Regions from separate parts of the Pseudohaliea sp. genome, predicted to be linked through region 1. Evidence: predicted binding sites of a transcription regulator. Region 1 holds the regulator's gene; the other holds the start of a gene.
What was found. Region 1 encodes FNR, which switches genes on or off when oxygen is low (the NO sensors DNR and NnrR bind a similar motif). Its sites were predicted from a motif close to TTGATNNNNATCAA; they were not measured.
Positions count from the first base shown of each region.

Region 1 (3,409 bases):
GCGGCTATCGCGAGTATTCCATCGAGATCGACCCCCGCACCGTGGACGTGGCCACCATGGCCCTGCTCAAGGGGGTCGGCTTCAACCGCATCAGCCTCGGGATCCAGGACTTCGATCCGCAAGTGCAGCAGGCGGTCAACCGCGTCCAGCCCTACGAGCAGGTTGCCAGGCTGGTCGAGAGCATCCGGCATCACGGCTTCCGCTCCCTGTCCTTCGATCTCATCTACGGCCTGCCCTACCAGGACCACAACAGCATGGCCGAGACGCTGCGCAGGGTCGTTGCCCTGCGTCCGGACCGGATCGCCTGCTACAACTACGCACACCTGCCGGAGCGCTTCAAGCCGCAGCGCTCCATAGACCGGCTGACGCTGCCGGAGCCGGAAGAAAAGCTCGTGCTGGCGCAGATGATCAGTGCCACCCTGCAGGATGCGGGCTACCGGCACATCGGCATGGACCACTATGTGCTGCCGGACGACGACCTCGCCCTGGCCCAGGGCGAGGGCCGGCTGCAGCGCAACTTCCAGGGTTACTCCCTGCAGCTCGCCGACGACCTGCTTGGCCTCGGTGTCTCCGCCATCAGCCAGATCGGCGACTTCTACCTGCAGAATGCCCGCGACCTGGACGACTACTATCGCCGCATCGACGCCGGCGAGCTGCCGCTGAACCGGGGCTGCATGGTGACGAGCGAGGACAAGCTGCGCCGCCATGTGATCATGACCCTGATCTGCGAGCTGGCCCTGGATATCGGTGATTGCGAGCGCCGCTTCGGCGTCGATTTCCAGGAACACTTTGCGGATGAGCTGGCCACCCTTGCCCCGCTCCAGGCCGACGGCCTGCTCACGCTCGGCGACGAGGATATCCGCATCCACGAGGCGGGCAGACCCTTCCTTCGCAATATCTGCATGCCCTTCGACGAATATCTCGAGAGGCAACAGCGGCAACCAGGGCGGCGCTTCTCGGCCACGGTGTGACCGCAACGCAGGCGGTCATACTGTAAAGCTTCCTTGACAGCCCGACGACGGGGTTTTACTTTTCCCCTAGGCAACAAGGAAGGTCCGCATGAACAGCCAGCAGCAGCATCTGGATACCAAGAAAGCCTGTTCCCATGAGTTCCAGGTCAGCTGCAGCAACTGCCGGCTGAACAGTATCTGCCTGCCCTTCTCCCTCGAGGCGCGGGACATGGACGAGTTGGATCGGATCATCCAGCGCAGCAAGCCGCTGCAGAAGGGCCACCACCTCTACCGGGAAGGCGACGGTTTCCAGTCCGTCTACGCAGTGCGCGCGGGGAGCCTCAAGGCCTACCAGACCACCGACGACGGCCGCGAGCAGGTCACCGGCTTCTATTTCCCGGGTGAGATCGTCGGTATGGACGGCATCAGCAAGAACGTCCATGCCTCCTCCGCCAAGGCGCTGGAAACCGCCGCCGTCTGCGAGATTCCCTTCTCGTCGCTCGAGAGGCTGAGCGCGACCATGCCGCAGCTGCAGCGTCACTTTTTCCAGCTCATGAGCCGGGAGATCACCGCGGACCAGCAGCTGATCACCCTCCTCAGCAAGAGTTCCGCGGACGAGCGGGTGGCCGCGCTGATCCTCAGCGTCTCGGCGCGCAACGCCAGGCGCAAGCTGAGCGCCACGCAGTTCCGCCTGAGCATGTCCCGGGTGGACATCGGCAATTACCTCGGGCTCACCGTCGAGACCGTGAGCCGCGTCTTCAGCCGCATGCAGAAGATGGATGTGCTCCGCGTCGACAACAAGGAAATCGAGGTCCTCGATCTCGATGCCCTGAAGCGGCTCGCCGAAGGCGGCTAACCCCCTCACGGGGCAGGGCACGCCCTGCACCGGCCCAAGCCGGTCCGATTACAATCCCCCCGGTCCCCTGCGTTGCCGGCGTCTTTGCGCCGCACCTTGACCTGCATCAACCCCCCCAGTGGGTATAACGTTAGAATTCCGCGCCATAAGCGACGAGGAGAACCCCCCCATGATCCAGCACCTGTTCGGCATGTTGACCAAGCCCAGCGCGACCTGGCGGACTGTTGCCGCCATGCCCGAAAAATCCCGCAATGCGCTTGTGCTGTACCCCTGCATCATGGCCGTTTTCCCGGCGATCGCCTGGTACTACGGTACCAGTCACGTGGGCTGGACCGTGGGCAGCTACAACGAGGTGATACGGCTGACCACCGAGAGCGCGTTCCAGATCAGCATTCTCTTCTACATGGTCATGGTCGCAAGCGTTGCGGCCATCGGCTACTTCATCCACTGGATGTCCGATACCTACGGTGCCGACTCCACCATCGCCAAGGGCATCGTCATCGCCGGCCTCACGGCTACCCCGCTGTTCGTCACGGGCCTGGTCGGCTTCTATCCGACGCTGTGGCTGGACCTGCTTATCGGCGTGGTCGCTGTCAGCTGGTCCGTCTACCTCATGTACCTCGGCATCCCGATCGTGATGGATATTCCCGAGGAGCGGGGCTTCCTGTTCTCCAGCGCCGTCCTCGCCATCGCGCTGGTGATCCTGGTCTGCATCCTGGTCGTGTCCGTGCTGGCCTGGGAGTACGGCGCCGCGCCGGCCTTCACCGATGCCTGACCCCGGCGCCCGCGGAGGGGCCCGCAGCGGCGCTGTAAGAGCTGTAATTGAAAGCCACTAGAATTCAGCAACTGACGATTTTCATCCTGCGAACGACGGTAAGACATCATGACTGAGCTCAACCCTGCGCTGGAGCACCCGGTATACAACTACAAGGTGGTGCGCCAATTCGCGATCATGACCGTGGTCTGGGGGATCGTGGGCATGCTGGTCGGCGTCCTCATCGCCGCCCAGCTGGCCTGGCCCGCCCTCAACTTCGACCTGCCCTGGACCACCTTCAGCCGCCTGCGGCCCCTGCACACCAACGCGGTGATCTTCGCCTTCGGCGGGTCCGCCCTGTTCGCCACCTCCTACTACGTGGTCCAGCGCACCTGCCAGACCCGGCTCATTTCCGACAAGCTCGCGGCGATGACCTTCTGGGGCTGGCAGCTGGTGATCGTCGCCGCGGCGGTCACCCTGCCCCTCGGGCTCACTTCATCTAAGGAGTACGCCGAGCTCGAGTGGCCCATCGATGTGCTGATCACCATCGTCTGGGTGCTCTACGCCGTCGTCTTCTTCGGTACCATCGCGAAGCGCAAGACCAGCCACATCTACGTGGCCAACTGGTTTTTCGGCGCCTTCATCGTGACCGTCGCCGTCCTGCACATCATCAACAGCGCGGCGCTGCCGGTCACCCTGACCAAGTCCTACTCGGCCTATTCGGGCACCGTCGACGCCATGGTGCAGTGGTGGTACGGCCACAACGCCGTGGGCTTCTTCCTGACCGCGGGCTTTCTCGGCATGATGTACTACTTCGTGCCCAAGCAGGCCGAGCGCCCGGTCTACTCC
Region 1 covers NZ_JBTOLW010000023.1:7,939-11,347, reverse strand. The annotation lists gene hemN (oxygen-independent coproporphyrinogen III oxidase) at 1-971, shown strand, start outside; gene fnr (fumarate/nitrate reduction transcriptional regulator Fnr) at 1,060-1,806, shown strand; gene ACX93N_RS11545 (Yip1 family protein) at 1,976-2,581, shown strand; gene ccoN (cytochrome-c oxidase, cbb3-type subunit I) at 2,690-3,409, shown strand, end outside.

Region 2 (3,409 bases), on a different contig from region 1:
GCTCGATGGGCAGCAGGCCGTCGCGTCGCTGCAGCGTGGCCAGGAGCTGGGCGAACAGCCGCGTGCTGTCCTCCGTGCGCGGCACGTCCGGCGCCATGTCGGCGGTGACCTTGAACAGGGTGGCGAATTCCGGATCGTACTCCTGGAGCAGGTAGCCGGTGAGGTAGTCGCCGAGAAGTACCACCTTGATGTCGAGGGGGATCGGCTCCGGCTCCAGCTGTACCGTGCTGGCGAAGCTGAAGACCTGGTCGAGGGACTGGATGCGGATCTCGCGCGCCCGCAGCGTGCGCTTGAGCGCCGTCCAGGCGAAGGGGCTGGTGAGGACCTTCTCGGCCTCGAGGACGAGATAGCCGCCGTTGGCCCGGTGCAGCGCACCGGCCTTGACCAGGGTGAAGTCCGTCACCAGTGTCCCCATCTGCGCGACCTGCTCCGCGCGGCCGAGGAGATTGCCGAAGGTCGGGTTGTCCTCGTGGACGACCGGTGGTCCGTCGCTGTCGCCGTGGTCGATGAGGACGTTGACGCTGTACTGGGGGAATTCCTTCACCCGCTCGTGGAGGTTGTCGGGGATGGCCGAGTCCTGGCGCAGCTGGGTGAAGGACTCCGCCTCTTCCATCACCGCGGCTTCTACCGTTGCCAGCCAGTCGACCACGGCCGGGAGGTCCCGGTAGCCATCGCGCAGGCGCGCGAACACGGGCGCCACCGCCTGGCGGCAGAAATCGCTGTTCAACTCCCGGAAGCGGTCGAGGCTTTCCTTCTTCCAGCCTGGCAGCTGGCGGACCACGCCCTTCAATTCCTCCTTCAGGCCTTCGATCGCCTCGAGGGTGGCCTTGCGCTCTGCCTCGGGCAGTTTCTCGAAGGCCGCGGGGGTGAGGACCTCGCCGTCCTTCATCGGCGCGAGGGTGTAACCGGAGGGCGTTTTCAGCATCGCCACACCCCTTGCGGAGGCCTTCTCCGCGAGGGCCTGGAAGGCCTCGGACTCCCGCTCCTGGAAGAATTCCCCGAGTTCCTGCACGCGGGCCTGGTATTCGTCGCCCTGGAAGGTCGCCGGCAGGATCGTCAGCAGCTCTTCCACCGCCTCGGCCATGGTGCTGCGCAGCTGCCGGCCCCGGCCCGGCGGCAGGCGCAGCGCGATGGGTTTGCCGGGATCGTCGAAGTTGTTGACGTAGCACCAGTCCTCCGGCGGCTCCGCCCGGGCGGCCTGCCGGCGCTCGAGGAGCCCCCGCAGCAGTTCCCGGCGGCCGCTGCCGGTGCTGCCGGCGAGGAAGATGTTGAAGCCGAGGCCATCGACCGCGAGGCCGAAGTCGAGGGCCTCCACGGCCCGTTCCTGGCCAAGCTCGAAGGGCAGGGGCTCGAGTTCCGCGGTACTGGCGAAGGCCAGGGCCTCCAGCGGGCAGGACCGGTAGAGGGCCTCCGCCGGCAGGGGGGCGGCGGCGGGGGCGGGCGCGCGCTGGCGCAAACCGTCATTCATGGTGCGTCATCCTTCCCGCAGCGGGTGTCGCCGCAGCATAGCGCAGCGCCCCGGGCGCGCCAGGGCGGGCCCGTTGATCTACGTCAAAGGACCGATCTTTCGCCCGGCGAGCACCTTGAAGGGACCGTGGAAAGCGCCATATTCCCTCTTGCCGGCAGTGGGCCGGCAAACACAGGGAGGATAGCATCATGGCTCTCGTACCCAGGAAACACAGCCTCTTCGGCGACCGCTTTCTCGATGATTTCTGGGCGCCCGCCGCCACCGATGGCGATGGCAAATCGTTTTTCGCGCCCATGGTGGATATCCGGGAGAAAGGCGACCACTACGAAATCACCGCGGAACTGCCCGGCGTGAGGAAAGAGGATATCCACGTCACCGTCCACGACGGGGTGCTGACCCTGGAAGCCGAAACCGAGCAGGAAGACAAGGAAGAGAAGGATGGCCGCGTCATCCGCCAGGAACGCCGCTACGGGCGCTTCCTGCGGAGTTTCGACCTCGGTGGTGACGTCCACGAGGCCGACATCAGCGCGCGCTTCGAGGACGGCGTGCTGACGCTGCGGGCACCCAGGGTGAAAGAGAAGCCCGCAGGGCAGCGGCGGATCGAGATCAGCTAGCGGCCCGCGCTACCAGGCCACGGGCAGGCGCTCCAGGCCGCGGAAGAGGAAACCGGGACGCCAGGCCGGGTCGCTGGCGTCGGCCTCCAGCCGGGGCATGCGCTCAGCGAGAGCGCGGAATGCCACGTCGCCCTCGAGGCGTGCAAGCTCCGCGCCGACGCAGTAGTGGATGCCGCCACCGAAGGTCAGGTGGCGTGCACCCTCACGCTTGATGTCGAAGCGGTCCGGGTCGGGGAACACGTCCGGGTCCCGGTTGCCGGCGGCGAGCAGGGCGAGCACGCGCTCGCCGCCGCGAATCAGCTTGTCCCCGAGCGGCGTGTCGTGAAAGGCCGTGCGGTAGGTCGCGACCAGGGAGCTATCGTAGCGCAGGATTTCCTCCACCGCGGACGGTGCGAGGCCGGGGTCGTTCACCAGCTTCTGCCATTCGTCGGGGTTGTGAGCGAAGGCCAGCAGGCCGTTGCCGAGCATGTGTGCCGTGGTCTCGAAGCCGGCACCGAACAGGCCGATGGCGACGGTGACGATCTCCCGCTCCGTGAGCTGGCTGTCGCCGTCGCGCGCCTGGAGCAGGCCGGTGGCCAGGTCGTCCCCCGGGTGCCGCCGCCGCTCGGCGAGTACCTCGCCGAAGAACGACTCCAGGAACAGGATCTGCCGGTTGGCGAGGTCGAGCTCTTCAGCGGGCAGTGCGCGCATCTCGAACACGAGGAAGGAATCGGCGATCGCCTGGTTCAGCTGCTCCAGCAGGCCCGGCGGCATCTCGTCCTCGCGGATACCCAGCATGTCGCACATGACCAGTGTCGGCAGCTGGTAGGCGAAGTCATGGATGAACTCCATGCCGCGGTCATCGATCACCCGGTCCAGGAGCCGGTGCGTGATCGCCTCGACGTCCGGGCGCATCGCGCGTACCCGTCGCGCCGTCAGCGCCTGGGTCACCAGGCCGCGGATGCGCGTATGCTGCGGCGGATCCTGGTAGACGAAGACCTCGGACAGCCAGCGGTAGCCGGGCTGGGCCAGGACATCGAAGTCCGGCCCGTAGTGAAGCTGGATGTTGCGGACGAAGTCCCCCTGGCCGAAGTTGCGCTTGTCGATGATCACGCCGCGCACGTCCTCGTGGCGGGTGACGACCCAGAAGCCGCCATCCGTGAAGGCCACGGGCTCCTCGGCGCGCAGGGCGGCAAAGGCCGGGTAGGGGTCGGCGAGGAGTGCCGGATCCGTGGCGTCGAAGGTCACCGGGGTGCTCTGGCTGCTGTCGCGCAGCCCGGCGGTGCTCAGGGCTTCAGTCATGCTGTAGCTCCCTCCTGGCAGGTTGGCTCATAGCGGGGTCGGTAGC
Region 2 covers NZ_JBTOLW010000001.1:106,308-109,716, forward strand. The annotation lists gene ACX93N_RS00490 (Lon protease family protein) at 1-1,468, opposite strand, end outside; gene ACX93N_RS00495 (Hsp20/alpha crystallin family protein) at 1,657-2,082, shown strand; gene ACX93N_RS00500 (cytochrome P450) at 2,092-3,363, opposite strand; gene ACX93N_RS00505 (MBL fold metallo-hydrolase) at 3,360-3,409, opposite strand, start outside.
Region 2: a site for FNR is predicted at 1,542-1,555, ahead of ACX93N_RS00495 (Hsp20/alpha crystallin family protein). Genes of this name have one in related genera too.